DNA from 2 places in the Tardiphaga sp. genome. Region 2 is predicted to be linked to the other one. Evidence: predicted binding sites of a transcription regulator. Region 2 holds the regulator's gene; the other holds the start of a gene.
The links. Region 2 encodes LexA, which represses DNA repair genes until DNA is damaged. Its sites were predicted from a motif close to TGTTCNNNNTGTGTTCNG; they were not measured.

Region 1 (7,377 bases), on a different contig from region 2:
TCGTTCACCCACGGCTCGGCCGAACAGCGCAAGCGCTGGTTCATGACCGGCTATCAGCAGGGCACCGTGCAGGCCTGCAATACATTTGCAACAGATCGGCTGTAGCGACGATGGAGCCGGATACGACCAAGGCCTTTGTGCCGCTCAACATTGCGGTACTGACCATCTCCGATACGCGCTCGCTCGAGGACGACAAGTCCGGCGCGACGTTGGCCGATCGGCTGACATCGGCCGGTCACACGCTGGCGAAGCGTGAGATCGTCACGGACGATGTCGAGGCGATCCGGACGATCGTGCGCGCATGGATTGCCGATCCCGGCGTGGACGCCATCATCACGACCGGCGGCACGGGATTCACCGGCCGCGACGTCACGCCGGAAGCCATCGAGCCTCTGTTCGAGAAGCGCATGGATGGCTTCTCGATTGCATTTCACATGCTGAGCCACGCCAAGATCGGCACCTCGACGATCCAGAGCCGGGCTACGGCAGGCACGGCAGGTGCGACGTTCATCTTCTGCCTGCCGGGCTCGCCCGGCGCCTGCCGCGACGGCTGGGACGGCATTCTCGCGGCGCAACTGGATTACCGCACGCGGCCGTGCAATTTCGTCGAGATCATGCCGCGGCTGGACGAGCATCTGCGACGCCCGAAAGCGAAGGGTGCGTCGGCCTGATGTGTAGGATGGGTAGAGCGTCTTCGCGAAACCCATCGCCTGCGGCACTTGATTGATGGGTTTCGCTTCGGCGCGCTGCGCTCTACCCATCCTGCAAGTCGAGGTCCCAGGTCTCGCCGATCAGATCCTGCCCGAAACTGCGATGCGGCTCGGTGGCGACCAACGCGAAGCCGGCATCCTGATAGATTTTTCGCGCGGCGCCGAGATTGCTCTGGGTCCACAGGGTGATCCTGCGATAACCGCATTGCCGCGCAAAGGCGATGGCTTCCGTCACCATGCGCAGGCCGAGCTTTTGTCCGCGCGCCTTGGGATCGATCAGCAAGAGCCGAAACTTGGCGACGTCGTCGGATGCCTTCACGAGAAACAGCGAGCCGACGGGCGCGCCATCCTTCTCGGCGATCCAGCATCGCTCCCACGCAGGATCGCATGATGCGACGAATTCTGCGGCGATGTCAGCCACCAGCGCTTTGAAGGACGCGTCGAATCCGTATTCACTCGCATAGAGTTCGCCGTGGCTGCGGATGACCCAGTCGATATCGCCGGGCTGGAGATCGCGTAACACCGCTGCCATGGTCAGGCGACGATGATCCGACTGCGCAGCAGGGTGCGTGACGACCGCCCGAGTTGACGCAGCAGCCGGGCCTCGGAGCGCCGGGCATCGGGGGCGTAGCCGCCAAGCCGGTCGTAATGGTCGCGTGCGATCAAGAGTCCCTGATCGGCCTTGGGGCCAGTGATCACGCGGATCATGTGTTTCAGGCCATCGCCAAATCCGGGCTCATCATAGGGTGAGCGCGCATAGCGGAAAATGCCCGCGCGGGGGCGATTGCTGGTCGAGACGCGCTGGATGAATTGCTGGGTCTCCTCGATCCAGCCGGCATCGAGCACGGCACCCGCATGCAGGAACATCAGCCACGGCGAACGCGCCTGCTTGGCGCCGGCGGCCATTGCCGCAGCGCGCGAGCCCTGCGAGGTCAGGAAGCCGCAGCCAGCGACATCGGCGACGCGTTCGATGACATCGGTGCCGGCACGATCGACCAGCAGCACTTCGCGGATCACACCGGCAGCCGCGCCCGGCACCAGCGCTGCCAGTGTCGCAACAGCGGGCTGTTCGATGCCTTCGGTGGGGATAATCACGCTCAGCATGGATTTCGGGTTGATACCTCTAACAAGCACCCAACTGCGTTATCATTTCGTCATACTCTACGCAGCACTGTCAGCCGCGGCAATTTGGGGCAAGCCTAAGCGGTAGTCCAAAGGGCGGTCGGAGAATGCACAGTGCCTGCCCTGTGCGCCATCCCCATTTATGTTCTTGATTTGTTCCTTATCTGCGCTATCGTGGCTTCATGAGTCGCCAGATCGCTGCCCTCAAGCACCCGCCGGTCCCGGCGCCCTCCGATAAACCGGCGGGTGCGCTTTCCCCTTTTCCGGAGATCGCGGTGGCGATCGACAAGCAGCGGCGACGGGGTCGCGGCGCCCAGTCCAACGACAGCGGGCGTTACGAGGCCGAGGCCCGGGTCGCCTTCGACGATGGCTGGCAGAGCCTAGACGAGCTTCCGCCATTCAAGACCGTGGTTGCCACTGACACGGCGCGCAAGGTCATCACACGTAACGAGTCGCCGGATATCGGCTTCGACCGTTCGATCAATCCCTATCGCGGCTGCGAGCATGGTTGCGTCTATTGTTTCGCCCGGCCGACCCACGCCTATCTCGGCCTCTCGCCGGGGCTGGATTTCGAGTCGAAGCTGTTCGTGAAGCCCGATGCGCCGGCGCTGCTCGAGAAGGAGCTGGCGGCCGCCGAATACGAGCCGAAGATGATTGCGATCGGCACCAATACCGATCCGTATCAGCCGATCGAGCGCGAGCGTCAGGTGATGCGCGGCATTCTCGAAGTGCTGGAGAAGGCCGGTCATCCCGTCGGCATCGTCACCAAGTCGGCTTTGGTGACCCGCGATATCGATATTCTGGCGCGGATGGCGAAGCGCAATCTGGTCAAGGTGGCGCTGTCGGTGACGTCGCTCGATGCGAAACTCGCGCGCACCATGGAGCCACGCGCGTCGACGCCGTCGAAGCGGCTGGAAGCTTTGCGGCAGCTATCCGAGGCTGGCATTCCGACCACGGTGATGGTGGCGCCGGTGATCCCCGCACTGAATGACAGCGAGATCGAGCGCATTCTCGATGCCGCCGCTCATGCCGGCGTCAAGGAAGCCAGCTACGTGTTGCTGCGGCTGCCGATGGAAGTGCGCGACCTGTTTCGCGAGTGGCTGATCGCGAATTATCCGGACCGCTATCGGCATGTTTTCACGCTGATCCGCGAAATGCGCGGTGGCCGCGATTACGACTCGCAATGGGGCACCCGCATGAAGGGCACCGGACCGATGGCCTGGATGATTGGCCGCCGCTTCGAGATAGCCTGCACGAAGCTTGGTCTCAACAAGCGTCGTTCGAAATTGACCCTCGATCATTTCGAGAAGCCGGCCGGTGCCGGGAAGCAATTGAATCTGTTCTAACTCCGCAGGTCTCGCAGCATACGGAGTGGTGGAGAGGGGACGTTGGCAGGAAACCAGAGCCTGCCAGCGTCCCTCTTTTCGATCTATAGAGTGAGTCTAGGAGTGACGCGCATGACAACGAAGAAACCACCCGCGCCGATCGCGCGCATGACGGTGATCACGCTGGGCGTCGCGGATATGCGCAGGAGCATTGCCTTCTACGAAGCGCTGGGCTTTACGCGAAAGGCCCGTGCCTCTGGCGACGCCATCGCCTTTTTCGACACCGGCGCCAGCGTTCTCGCGTTGTTTCCGTGGGAGCAACTGGCGCAGGATGCGACATTGCCTGACCATCCCAGGCCGCAGGCGTTTCGCGGCAGTACGCTGGCGTGGAATTGTCGCTCGGAAGACGAGGTCGATGCGGTCCTCGCTTTCGCCGTCGATTGTGGCGGATCGCTGCTGAAGCCGGCGCGCAAGACCGACTACGGCGGCTATTCAGGCTACTTTGCCGATCCGGACGGACACGCCTGGGATGTAGTTGTGGCCCCAGGTATCGAGGTCGGCGACGACCGGCGGGTGCATCTGGACGATTGAAGGCCCGACCTGAATAGCGGGCATGATCCTGAGTTCCCGGTTGCACCCCGAGAGCTGCTTCAGCACGATCCCCCGATGATTCGGGATGAGAAGAAAGCGCCGGCCAAGCCGCGCAAGATAGCAGTAGCGCCGAGCTTCACGCGCGAGCGCGCGTTGCTCAAGAAAGGCATCTGGCCGGTGGCGGGCTGCGATGAGGCCGGCCGTGGTCCGCTGGCCGGCCCGGTGGTGGCGGCGGCGGTCATCCTCGACCCGAACAACATCCCCAGGGGACTCGATGATTCCAAGAAGCTGACAGAGAGCAAGCGCGAGGCGCTGTTCGAGGAAATCTGCGCCACCTCGTCATTTGCCGTTGCCTATGCGTCACCCGCCCGGATCGACCGCGACAATATCCTGCGGGCCTCGCTATGGGCGCTGGCCCGCGCAGTCGCGTCGCTGCCGGATGCGCCGAAGCATGTGTTCGTCGATGGCCGCGACAGGATCGATACGGTGGCCGATTGCGAGGCCGTCATTGGTGGCGACGCACTGGTCTTGTCCATCGCAGCAGCCTCGATCATCGCAAAAGTCTCGCGCGACCGGCTGATGTGCCGGCTTGCCGAGGATTGCCCGGGCTACGGTTTCGAGGTGCACAAGGGTTATGGCGTGCCGCAGCATATGGCCGCGCTGAATGAACTGGGGCCCAGCATTCATCACCGCAGCCTGTTCGCGCCCGTTGCTGCGGCGCGTGCGCGGCATCAGGCTGGCGCCCGTGCTGCAGGCCTGATCGAGGTCCATACTACCATCGATATCGAGATATCTGCCTGAGCCGACAGGCGGTTGCCTCTCCCGGCTCCGCGCCGTATCACCTGAGCACGCTTCATTCCCTGCTGGCCGGTTCAGACGTTCAATGCGTTTCACCTCCCTGATCGTCGAACTGATCCGCGCCCGGCCGCGGCTGGTGTTCTGGATCGTCGTGCTGTGTCAGGCGGCGATCTGGCTGTTTGTCCCCCTGCTGCTCTATCGCGGTCCGCCCGGCGATCTCGCCACTGTCTTGGCCTATGGCCGGGAATATCAGGTCGGCACCCATCTGGGTCCGCCGCTGGCGTTCTGGCTGGCGGACATCGCGTTCCGGGCCGCCGGCAATCACGTCTTCGGTGTCTATGTGCTGGCGCAAATCTGCGCCGTCCTCACCTTCCGTGCGGTCTATCAGCTGGGCAGGACTATCGTTGGCGGCCCGCAGGCCGTGATCGCCGTGCTGCTGACGATGACTGTTACGGCTTTCAGCACGCCCGGCATCGAGTTCAGCCCGCTGATTCTCGCGCGTCCGCTCTGGGCGATGTTCCTGCTGCATGCGTGGCTGGCGATCGGGCAGGGCCGACGCAATGCCTGGTTCGCGCTGTCCATCGAGGCAGGTCTGCTGTTGCTGACGACGCCCCATGCCATGTGGCTGCTGCCGCTGCCGCTCGTCTTCGGTCTGGCGACATCGCGCGGCCGGCGTAACCTGACGTCGTTCGACCCACTCTATGCGCTGCTGGTTATCGCGGTACTGACATTGCCATGGGCGATGTGGGTTATCCGGGCCGGTGCACCGGTCTTGCCAGCCCTTCCCCAACTGGATGATCTTGCCGGCAAAGCACGGCAGTGGGGCGTGCTGATGGCCTGGCTGCTCGCGTCAACGACCGGCGCAATCGTGCTCACGGCGATGAACTGGGGTCGTATCGTTCCGAAGAGCGAGGAAGCTCCGATCATCTTCCGCCCGCCGGTCGATCCGCTGGCGCGTGGCTATGTGTTTTTCTTTGCGCTCGCGCCGGGCCTGCTCGGCAGCTTGTTTGCGGCCCTCTACGGCCTCGATCGCGTGGTCGGCGGTGCCGGCATCGCTCTGGTCATGTCGGGTCTCGCCATCGTCGTGGCGTCGGGGGACCTGATTGCGTTGCGGCGGCAGCGGATCCTGCGCAAGGTTTGGGCCTTTGCGATTATCGCTCCGGCACTGGCAGCTTTCGCAAGCCTCGTGATTCTGCCTTGGGTCGATGGTCGCGAAGATGTCACAGCGCTTCCCGCACGCGAGATCGGGCGCTTCTTCGGTGAGAGTTTCGAGCGTCGCACCAATCGTCCACTGTCGGCGGTCGCGGGCGATGCGCAACTCGCCGCATTGATCGGCATGAGCGCGTCACGGCCGCATCTGCTGAATGATGCCGTGCCTTCGCGCACGCCATGGATCACGCCAGCGAAGTTCGCCGAGAGCGGCGGTGTCGTCGTGTGGCGCGCGGCGGATACGGTGGGCACACCGCCTGCCGAGATCGCGCAGCGCTTTCCCGATCTCGTGCCCGAAGTGCCGCGCGCCTTCGAGCGTCTGGTGAACGGCCGGCAACCCGTGTTGCGGATCGGCTGGGCGATCGTGCGGCCGAAGACCCTTTAGTCAGGTCCCCATGGTGAGGGGGCGCCTCTTGCGCCGTCTCGAACCATGAGTTGCTTGGCTTATCTCGCCTAAACCCACTGAGGTTTAGGCTGGGATGAGGACTGGGCCTATTTCCCCGACGGTGCTTCCAGCGCCTTGGCGATCGAGCGCAGATCCATCCAGGTCATGCGCTTGTAGGATGGCGAGCGTAGCAGATAAGCGGGGTGGAACGTCGCCAGCGCCTTGATCTTGCGTGTGCCGGTGTCGTAGTCGACCCAGCGTCCCCTGGACTTCATGATACCGTCGCGGGTCTGCAGCAGTGTCTGTGTCGACGGATTGCCGAGCGTGACGAGGATGTCCGGATTCACCAGTTCGATCTGGCGCCGGATGAACGGCAGGCAGATCTGCGTTTCCTGCGGCGTCGGTGTGCGGTTGCCCGGAGGCCGCCACGGAATGACATTGGCAATATAGACGTCGGTGCGCTTCAGCCCGATCGCCCCCATCATCAGATCGAGCAATTTGCCGGAGCGGCCGACGAAGGGCCGGCCTTCGATGTCCTCGTCGCGGCCCGGCGCCTCGCCGACAAACATGATCCGTGCCTGTGGATTACCGTCGGCAAACACCAGTTGGGTCGCGGTCGATTTCAGCGCGCAGCCGTCGAATGTCTCCAGCATGCCACGCAGTACCTCGAGCGAGGGTGCGGTGCGGGCGGCATCGCGGGCGGCAGCAATCGCCACGTCGGGGGCGACCTCGACGCGGGCAGGTGGGCGCGGCGGCGGAGGGGGCATGCCGGTCAGCGGCGGCCGCTTCGGCCCGGCATCGGACAGCTCCCGGGCAGGCACCGGCAGGTCGTCGGACAGCCGGTTCACCGGCTCGTCCATCAATGCGCAATCGACCCCGGCCTCCAGATAGAAGGCGAGCAGTTGCGCAACACGGGGCTGGGGCTCAGGCGTCATGGCCGGGGATCACAGGCATGCCACCAATCTAGGCCGGATCGCCGCCCAGCGAAACGGCCCCTGTGCATTTCGGTGGTTGTTCTTACCTCAAAAATGGGAAACAACACCCTTAGAAGCGTTCTGATCGGGTTGGAAACGGGTCTGAGATCAATATCATGAGCACTGAAGAACTACCGCCGCGTGAGTCCATGGAATTTGACGTCGTGATCGTCGGCGCGGGGCCATCGGGCCTGTCGGCTGCGATCCGGCTGAAACAGCTCAATGCGGACCTGTCCGTCGTGGTGGTCGAAAAGGGTTCCGAA
Region 2 (7,377 bases):
CGCCATGGCCAGAACGGCCTGCACGACGACATTGACGTCGGTGGTGACGGCGGAGATCTGGGCGGTCTGGGTCTGTTGCATCGGAATCCTCGCGAAATAGAGGGCCAATTTAGCCGAGTTGTACCGGCGGCGCGACCGCTAATTTTGCATCGCGCGGGCCAGATCGCGGCTGGTCAGATGGAAATTCGCATCAGCCGCCACCGAGGCGCGCACGAGCTTGGCGCCGGCCGCCGCCTGGAACACCCCACTGTGGTCGCGGAAATAGGCTGCGCATTCCTCCGGCGACGGATAGCGCCGGAGCAGCGTCCGGAACGCATGACGGTGCACCATACACAGCCCGCGATGGCCGGACGGCCGGAATGCCAGCGCATCGACATCTACCCGCCAGACAGGCTCATCATCGTCGGTTTCAGCGTGGTTGTCGGTCATGATCGCCAATGTCTATCGTGTTTCCCGGCCCTGCCAAAGCTGCCGTGGTTTTGCGTCCGCTCCCGCTCTCCGCTATGACGGGCGCCCACACTGCCGGAGATCCCCGCGATGGCCCTGATGCCGGTTACCGATGCCATGGCTGCGATTCTCGCGGGCGCCGATGCGCTGCCTGAGGAGATGGTGCCGCTGGAAGATGCATTCCACCGCGTGCTCGCCCGCGACATCGCTTCGCTGCGAACGCAGCCGCCAGAGCCCATGTCAGCGATGGACGGTTATGCTGTGCGCGCTGCCGATGCGACACTGGGCGCCAAGCTCCGCGTCATCGGCGAGATCGCCGCGGGCAAGCCGTTCCACCGCCCGCTGCAGACCGGCGAAGCCCTGCGAATTTTCACCGGCGGCGTGCTGCCCGCTGGTGCCGACGCCGTCGTAATCCAGGAAGACACCGCGCGCGATGGCGACGTCGTCGGGATCAACGAGGCCGCCATCTCCGGCAAGCATATCCGCCCGGCCGGCGTCGATTTTAACGAAGGGGACGTGCTGCTGCGCGCCGGCACCCGCCTCACCGATCGCGACCTTGCGCTTGCCGCGGGCATGAACCATCCGTCATTGCCCGTGCGGCGACGGCCGGTCGTTGCCGTGCTTGCCACCGGCGATGAACTGGTGATGCCCGGCGCGGTCCCCGGCCCCGGCCAGATCGTGCTCTCCAATGGCTTCGCACTGCGTGCGCTGGCGCGTGCCGAAGGCGCCGAGGTGGTCGATCTCGGCATCGCCGTGGATACGCTGGAGGCGACCACGGCAGCCATTCAGCGCGCGATCGATCTGAGGGCCGACGTGCTGATCACCACCGGCGGCGCGTCGGTCGGCGACCACGACCTCGTGCAGCAATCCCTGATCAATGCCGGCGTCGAGATGGCGTTCTGGCGCATCGCCATGCGCCCCGGCAAACCGATGATGCATGGACGCCGCGAGGGAATGCGCGTCATCGGCCTGCCCGGCAATCCCGTCTCGTCCTATGTCTGCGGTTTCCTGTTCATGGTGCCGCTGCTGCGCGCGCTATCCGGCCGAAACGAAATCGCTCACGCGCTCGAACCCGCGGTGCTCGGACGCGACCTCGCCGCCAACGACCAGCGCGAAGATTATCTGCGCACGCGTTTAGAAACGCGCGCGGACGGCACCGTGGTGGCGACGCCGGTGATGAAACAGGACTCATCGCTGCTGGGAAATCTGGCTGTTGCCGAAGGACTTCTGATCCGCAGGCCATTCGCACCGGCTGCGGTTGCCGGCGATTCCTGCGTGATCATTCGTCTGCCAATCTAGCTGACGAAACACCTCACAGAACGCCGCCGCCGTCGAAACTCCTGCTCACGGCATATTCCCAAAAGCTTTTTCCTGACTGAGATACCTCAACGCGGTTTCAGTCACTGAATTGTCACGTAACGCAGCGAGAGATCGCAGCGAAACAAGATCGGTGGACAGATGGACTATTTCAAACGCTTCAATTTCCTGTTTGCGATGCCAACATTCGACGCCGACGATCTCGAAGGCATTCGCCTCAATCAGATCGTCGATGAGATCGAGCGTTCCGGCTTCGAGGTCGTCAAGGCGCGCAAGCTTGAAGACGCCACGATCGCAGTCCAGACCGACGCGGCGATCGGCTGCATGGTAGTCGACTGGGGCAAGAAGGGCCTCGAAGGCAAGACCGCAGCACTGATCAACCTGATGCGCAAACGCGGCCTGGACTTCCCCATCATCCTGCTGATCCGCCGCAAACGGTTCGAGGACGTCCCGGTCGAGGTGCTCGATTTCATCGACGGCTATGTGTTCCTCTCCGAGGAAACGCCACCCTTCATCGCCAAGAACCTGATCAGCCGCCTCAAGCAATATGCCGAGACGCTGAAGACGCCGTTCTTCGGCGCGCTGGTGGATTATGCCGAGGAAGGCAACCAGCTCTGGACCTGCCCGGGCCACAATGGCGGCGTGTTCTACAGCCGCAGCCCGATCGGGCGCGTGTTCATGGAACATCTCGGGGAAGCGGTGTTTCGCGACGACCTCGACAATTCCGTGCTCGATCTCGGCGACCTGCTGACTCATGAAGGTCCCGCCTTGCAGGCGCAGAAGGAAGCCGCGCAGATTTTTGGCGCGGAGAAGACCTATTTCGTGCTCAACGGCACCTCTACGTCCAACAAGGTCGCGCTGTCGGCTTTGGTCACCGATGGCGATCTGGTGCTGTTCGATCGCAACAACCACAAGGCGGCCTTGCACGGCGCGTTGATGATTTCGGGCGGTGTGCCGATCTATGTGCCCACGTCGCGCAATCCGTGGGGCCTGATCGGCCCGATGGACTGGGCCGCCACCGACGAGGCCGCGCTGCGCGAGCGCATCCGCACCAATCCGCTCGTCACCGATCCCGAGGCGTGGAAACGCCCGCGCCCTTTCCGTGTCGCGGTCGTGGAACAGTGCACCTATGACGGCACCATCTACAGCGCCGAGATGATCATCGCGCGCATCGGCCATCTCTGCGATTACATCCTGTTCGACGAAGCCTGGGCCGGCTTCATGAAATTCCACCCGCTCTATGCCGGCCGCTTCGCCATGGGGCTCAAGGAGCTCGGCCCGGATTCGCCGGGCATCATTGCGACGCAGTCGACCCACAAGCAGCTCGCGAGCTTTTCGCAGGCGTCGCAGATCCATATGAAGGATCGGCATATCCGCGGGCAGAAGCGCCGCGTCGAGCATCGGCGCTTCAACGAAAGCTTCATGCAGCACGCCTCGACCTCACCATTCTATCCGCTGTTCGCATCATTGGATGTCGGCGCGCAGATGATGAAGGGCCGCTCCGGCGAAGTGTTGTGGGACGACACGATCCGCCTTGGCATCGAACTGCGCAAGAAGATGCGCGCGGTGCGCCGCGAGTTCGAGGAGAAGGAAACCCGCGCCGAGCGCCGCTGGTTTTTCGAACCCTTCGTGCCCGAGCGCGTCGCCATTCCCGACGCAGCCAGCGAAGGCGCTGTTCACAATGTGCCCTGGGAAAGCATCGGCACCGACCAGCTGGCCACCAATCCGTCCTACTGGCAGCTCGCACCTGACGCCGCCTGGCATGGCTTTCCCGGCATGGTCGCCGGTTTCGCCATGACCGATCCGAACAAGCTGACGGTGCTGACGCCGGGCTTCGATCGCACCACCGGCGCCTATGCCGACCATGGCATCCCTGCTCCGGTGGTCGCTCAGTTCCTGCGCGAGAACCGCATCGTCCCCGAGAAGAACGACCTCAACTCGCTGCTCTTCCTGCTGACACCCGGCGTGGAAGCCAGCAAGGCCGGCACGCTGATATCGGGCCTTGTCGCCTTCAAGAAATTTCATGACGACAACGCGCTGCTTGAAGACGTCATCCCGGAATTCGCACGGCGCAGGCCCGCGCGTTATGCGGGCATACGTCTGCGGGATCTGTGCGGCGACATGCACCGGTTCTTCCGCGAGGCCAATGTGAGCGAACTCCAGACCAAGCAATTCTCCGCTGACCATCTGCCGGAGATCGCCATGTCACCTCACGATGCCGCGCGCTGTCTGGTGCGCAACGACGTCGATTACCTCCCGATCGACGAAATATTCGGGCGCGTCGCGACGACGCCGTTCGTTGTCTATCCGCCCGGCATCGCGACGATCGTCCCCGGCGAACGGCTCACCGACCGCTCAAAGCCGATGATCGACTATCTCCGGATGTTCGAGACCTGCTTCAACACCTTCCCGGGCTTCGACGTCGAAATTCAGGGCATCTACCGCAAGGTCGACGCCAATGGCCGGATCCGGCTTTACACTTACGTGGTCTCCGAATAGGGAGCACGTAAGGAGCCTGATTTGCCAACGGAACTCGAACAGCCGGTCGTCATCCGACCATCACGCGACACCGACGTGGATGCCATGCTGGCGATCTATCGCCGGCACATCCGGCAAGGCGTCGAGGAAGGCGTCAGCGACGCCGACACGCCGCAGCCCGACGATCTCAGAGACCGGCGCAAGAACCTGCGCAGCAAACGGTTCCCGCATCTCGTCGCCACGCAAGGCGGCGAGGTCGTGGGCTACGCCTATGTGGTGCTGTTCCGCAAACGACCGGCCTATCGCTACACGGTCAAGCATTCGATCTATATCCACCACGGACATGTCGGCCAGGGCATCGGCCGACTGTTGATGCGCGAACTCATCGACGTCTGCGCGGCGGCCGGCTTCCGGCAGATCATCGGCTATATCGATGCCGACAACACGGCCTCGCTCGGCCTTCATGAGAGCTTCGGCTTTGCCCGCGTGGGCCTGCTACCCGGTGTCGCCTATCGCTCCGGCCGCTGGGCCGACACGATCATGGTTCAGCGCTCGCTAGCCACCGGCTCCACGACTCCGCCGCCGCCCGTCGGGCGGGTGACGTCCGCATAGCGCAAGCTCCGGCAGGAGCGTTTTCGGTATCCGGCAAGAGATCGACGACCGGCCAGGAACAGCCCCTCAGCCGCGCTCAATGCGCTTTCCGTTGACGGCAAATTAAGCATTGCGGAACACATATGGAACATATAGTGTTCGTTCATGATTTGTTTCGAGATTCTGTGGCTTTGAGTAGTTTGAGAGTGCCCGAACTCGCGCAACCGATCTTCGAATGATCGCCCCTGGATTGAGGCTCACCGTTCGAAGGCCCTTTGAAACGCACGCGGCGGCCGACACCGTCAACTGAGGATGGCTTCAGATGCTCACGCGCAAACAATACGAACTCCTGCGATTCATCGATCAACGGCTGAAGGAAGCCGGCGTCCCGCCCTCCTTCGACGAAATGAAGGATGCGCTCGACCTGCGCTCCAAGTCCGGCATTCACCGTCTGATCACGGCGCTGGAAGAACGCGGCTTCATCCGCCGGCTGCCGAACCGCGCCCGCGCCATCGAAGTCATCAAGTTGCCAGAGCTCGGCGCGCCGGTTACTGGCGGCACCGGCCGCCGCGGCTTCACACCCAGTGTCATCGAAGGCACGCTCGGCAGGGTGCGTCCGGCCGCCAGCATCGGTAGCGGCGATGACGATAACGGTCGGACTGTCGCCATCCCGGTGATGGGCCGGATCGCCGCAGGTACGCCGATCGAGGCCCTGCAGACCCGCAGTCACACCATCAGCATGCCCGCGGACATGCTCGGCTCCGGCGAACATTACGCGCTCGAAGTGCGCGGCGATTCCATGCAGGACGCCGGCATTCTGGACGGCGATACCGTGCTGATCCAGCGCAACGAGAGCGCCGACACCGGCGACATCGTGGTGGCCCTGATTGACGACGAGGAAGCCACGCTGAAGCGCTTCCGTCGCCGCGGCGCGTCGATCGCGCTGGAGCCTGCCAACGACGCCTATGAAGTCCGCATCCTGCCACCCAACCGGGTCCGCATTCAGGGCAGGCTGATCGGCCTGTACCGGCGCTACTAAGCCAAGGCTGTCGCATTGACGGACTACTGATCTTCGGGTTGAAGATCAGTTTCCGCCGGCGTCGCATCGAGCGGCCGGTTTTGCTGCGGACGACCCGCCTGTGGCGTGTCGGGTGATGGCTCATCGGGAATGGCGCGTGACCACGGGCGATCCAAGCCGCGCGGCCGCACAGCGTCGATAGCAAAGCCGTTCGCCTTTCGCTGCACACTCATCGCCCCATTTCGTTGCAGGCGATCCTGATCGATCACCAACGCACGGCAATCCTTTGGCGGTTGTTTCGTCGTGATGATGAGCGCCGCGTTCTCGCAGTCATCCGTGAATGCACCCGGCTGCAGCACCAGTGCCACCAAAGCACCATCAGCGAGCGGCGTGATGCATCCGTCGCGGTCGCAGGACACGCCATGGCTGAGGGAGCCATCCGTCGGCAGGCGCGCATCTGCATCGCCGGCGAGCCACTCTTTCAGCAGAAACGTATCCTTGACGCTGCGCATCACGCGCAGAAGCCCGTCCCTGCCCCGTACCGCGACGCTGTGACCGTCACCCGAGATCAGCACATCCGGCTGCTTGACCAGTAACGCCCAGACAATCGAGAGCGCCAGCACGCCAGCCCCCGCGAAGCGCAACGGCGTGCGCAGCAGTCCGAGGACGATGATGCCGATACTGGCTAGTATCAGCGGTCCGGTCCCGAAGGCCGGCATCCGGCCGATGGCGCCGGGCAACGCGGCGACCCATTGCGCGACCACGATCATCCACTGGATGCCGAGATCCATCAGCCCCCAGAACACGCCGTCAAAGCCGAACGGCATAGCCACGAGCCCGAGAATGCCGGCAGGCATCACAAGCGCGGAGACCACCGGCATCGCCAGCAGATTGGCGAGGACGCCGTAAGGCGTGACGCGATGAAAGTGAAACGCGGCATAGGGCGTCGTGGCGAGGCCTGCCACCAGCGAGGCCAGCACGAGCATTGCAATCTCGCGTCCACCCCATAGCGCCACGCGCGCTGTCGCGGAATGATCGGGAGAGGCAAACAGCGCGGGCATGCCGATCTGCACCAATGCGACCAGCCCCAGTGTCGCGGCGAATGACATCTGGAAACTCGGATGAATCAACGCTTCGGGCGCCACGATCAGTACGATCATCGCGGCCACCGCCAGCGTGCGGAACGTCACCGCGCGGCGATCGACCATGACGGCGATCAGCACCACGGCCGTCATGAAGAACGAACGTTGCGTCGCGACCTCGCCGCCGGACAGCAGCAGATAGAATAGCGCTGCGAACAGCGCCGCCGCTGCCGCGACCTTCTTGATCGGGAATGTCACCGTCAGCACGGGGATCAGCGCCAGCAGCGCGCGTATCGCGAAGAACACCACGCCGGCGACGACGGCCATGTGATAGCCGGAGATCGACAGTACATGACCGAGGCCGGAGATGAACATCGCGTCGTTGACGTCGGTGGAAATTGCATCGCGGCGCCCCGTGAGCAGCGCTGTCGCAATAGCGCGGTT

Region 1: a site for LexA is predicted at 1,976-1,993, ahead of ACEK02_RS11410 (PA0069 family radical SAM protein). Genes of this name have one in related genera too.

Annotation. Positions count from the first base shown of each region.
Region 1 is NZ_JBGMOE010000073.1:6-7,382, forward strand. Features, by position in the region: partial or broken gene ACEK02_RS11390 (neutral zinc metallopeptidase) at 1-105, shown strand, start outside; gene moaB (molybdenum cofactor biosynthesis protein B) at 111-671, shown strand; partial or broken gene ACEK02_RS11400 (GNAT family N-acetyltransferase) at 754-1,233, opposite strand; gene ACEK02_RS11405 (glycosyl transferase) at 1,245-1,814, opposite strand; gene ACEK02_RS11410 (PA0069 family radical SAM protein) at 2,015-3,178, shown strand; gene ACEK02_RS11415 (VOC family protein) at 3,290-3,748, shown strand; gene ACEK02_RS11420 (ribonuclease HII) at 3,824-4,549, shown strand; gene ACEK02_RS11425 (glycosyltransferase family 39 protein) at 4,632-6,140, shown strand; gene ACEK02_RS11430 (uracil-DNA glycosylase family protein) at 6,248-7,075, opposite strand; gene ACEK02_RS11435 (electron transfer flavoprotein-ubiquinone oxidoreductase) at 7,231-7,377, shown strand, end outside.
Region 2 is NZ_JBGMOE010000122.1:35,785-43,161, forward strand. Features, by position in the region: gene ACEK02_RS16705 (CbtB-domain containing protein) at 1-81, opposite strand, end outside; gene ACEK02_RS16710 (hypothetical protein) at 139-438, opposite strand; gene glp (gephyrin-like molybdotransferase Glp) at 538-1,746, shown strand; gene ACEK02_RS16720 (Orn/Lys/Arg decarboxylase N-terminal domain-containing protein) at 1,906-4,263, shown strand; gene ACEK02_RS16725 (N-acetyltransferase family protein) at 4,285-4,854, shown strand; gene lexA (transcriptional repressor LexA) at 5,156-5,872, shown strand; gene ACEK02_RS16735 (ComEC/Rec2 family competence protein) at 5,896-7,377, opposite strand, start outside.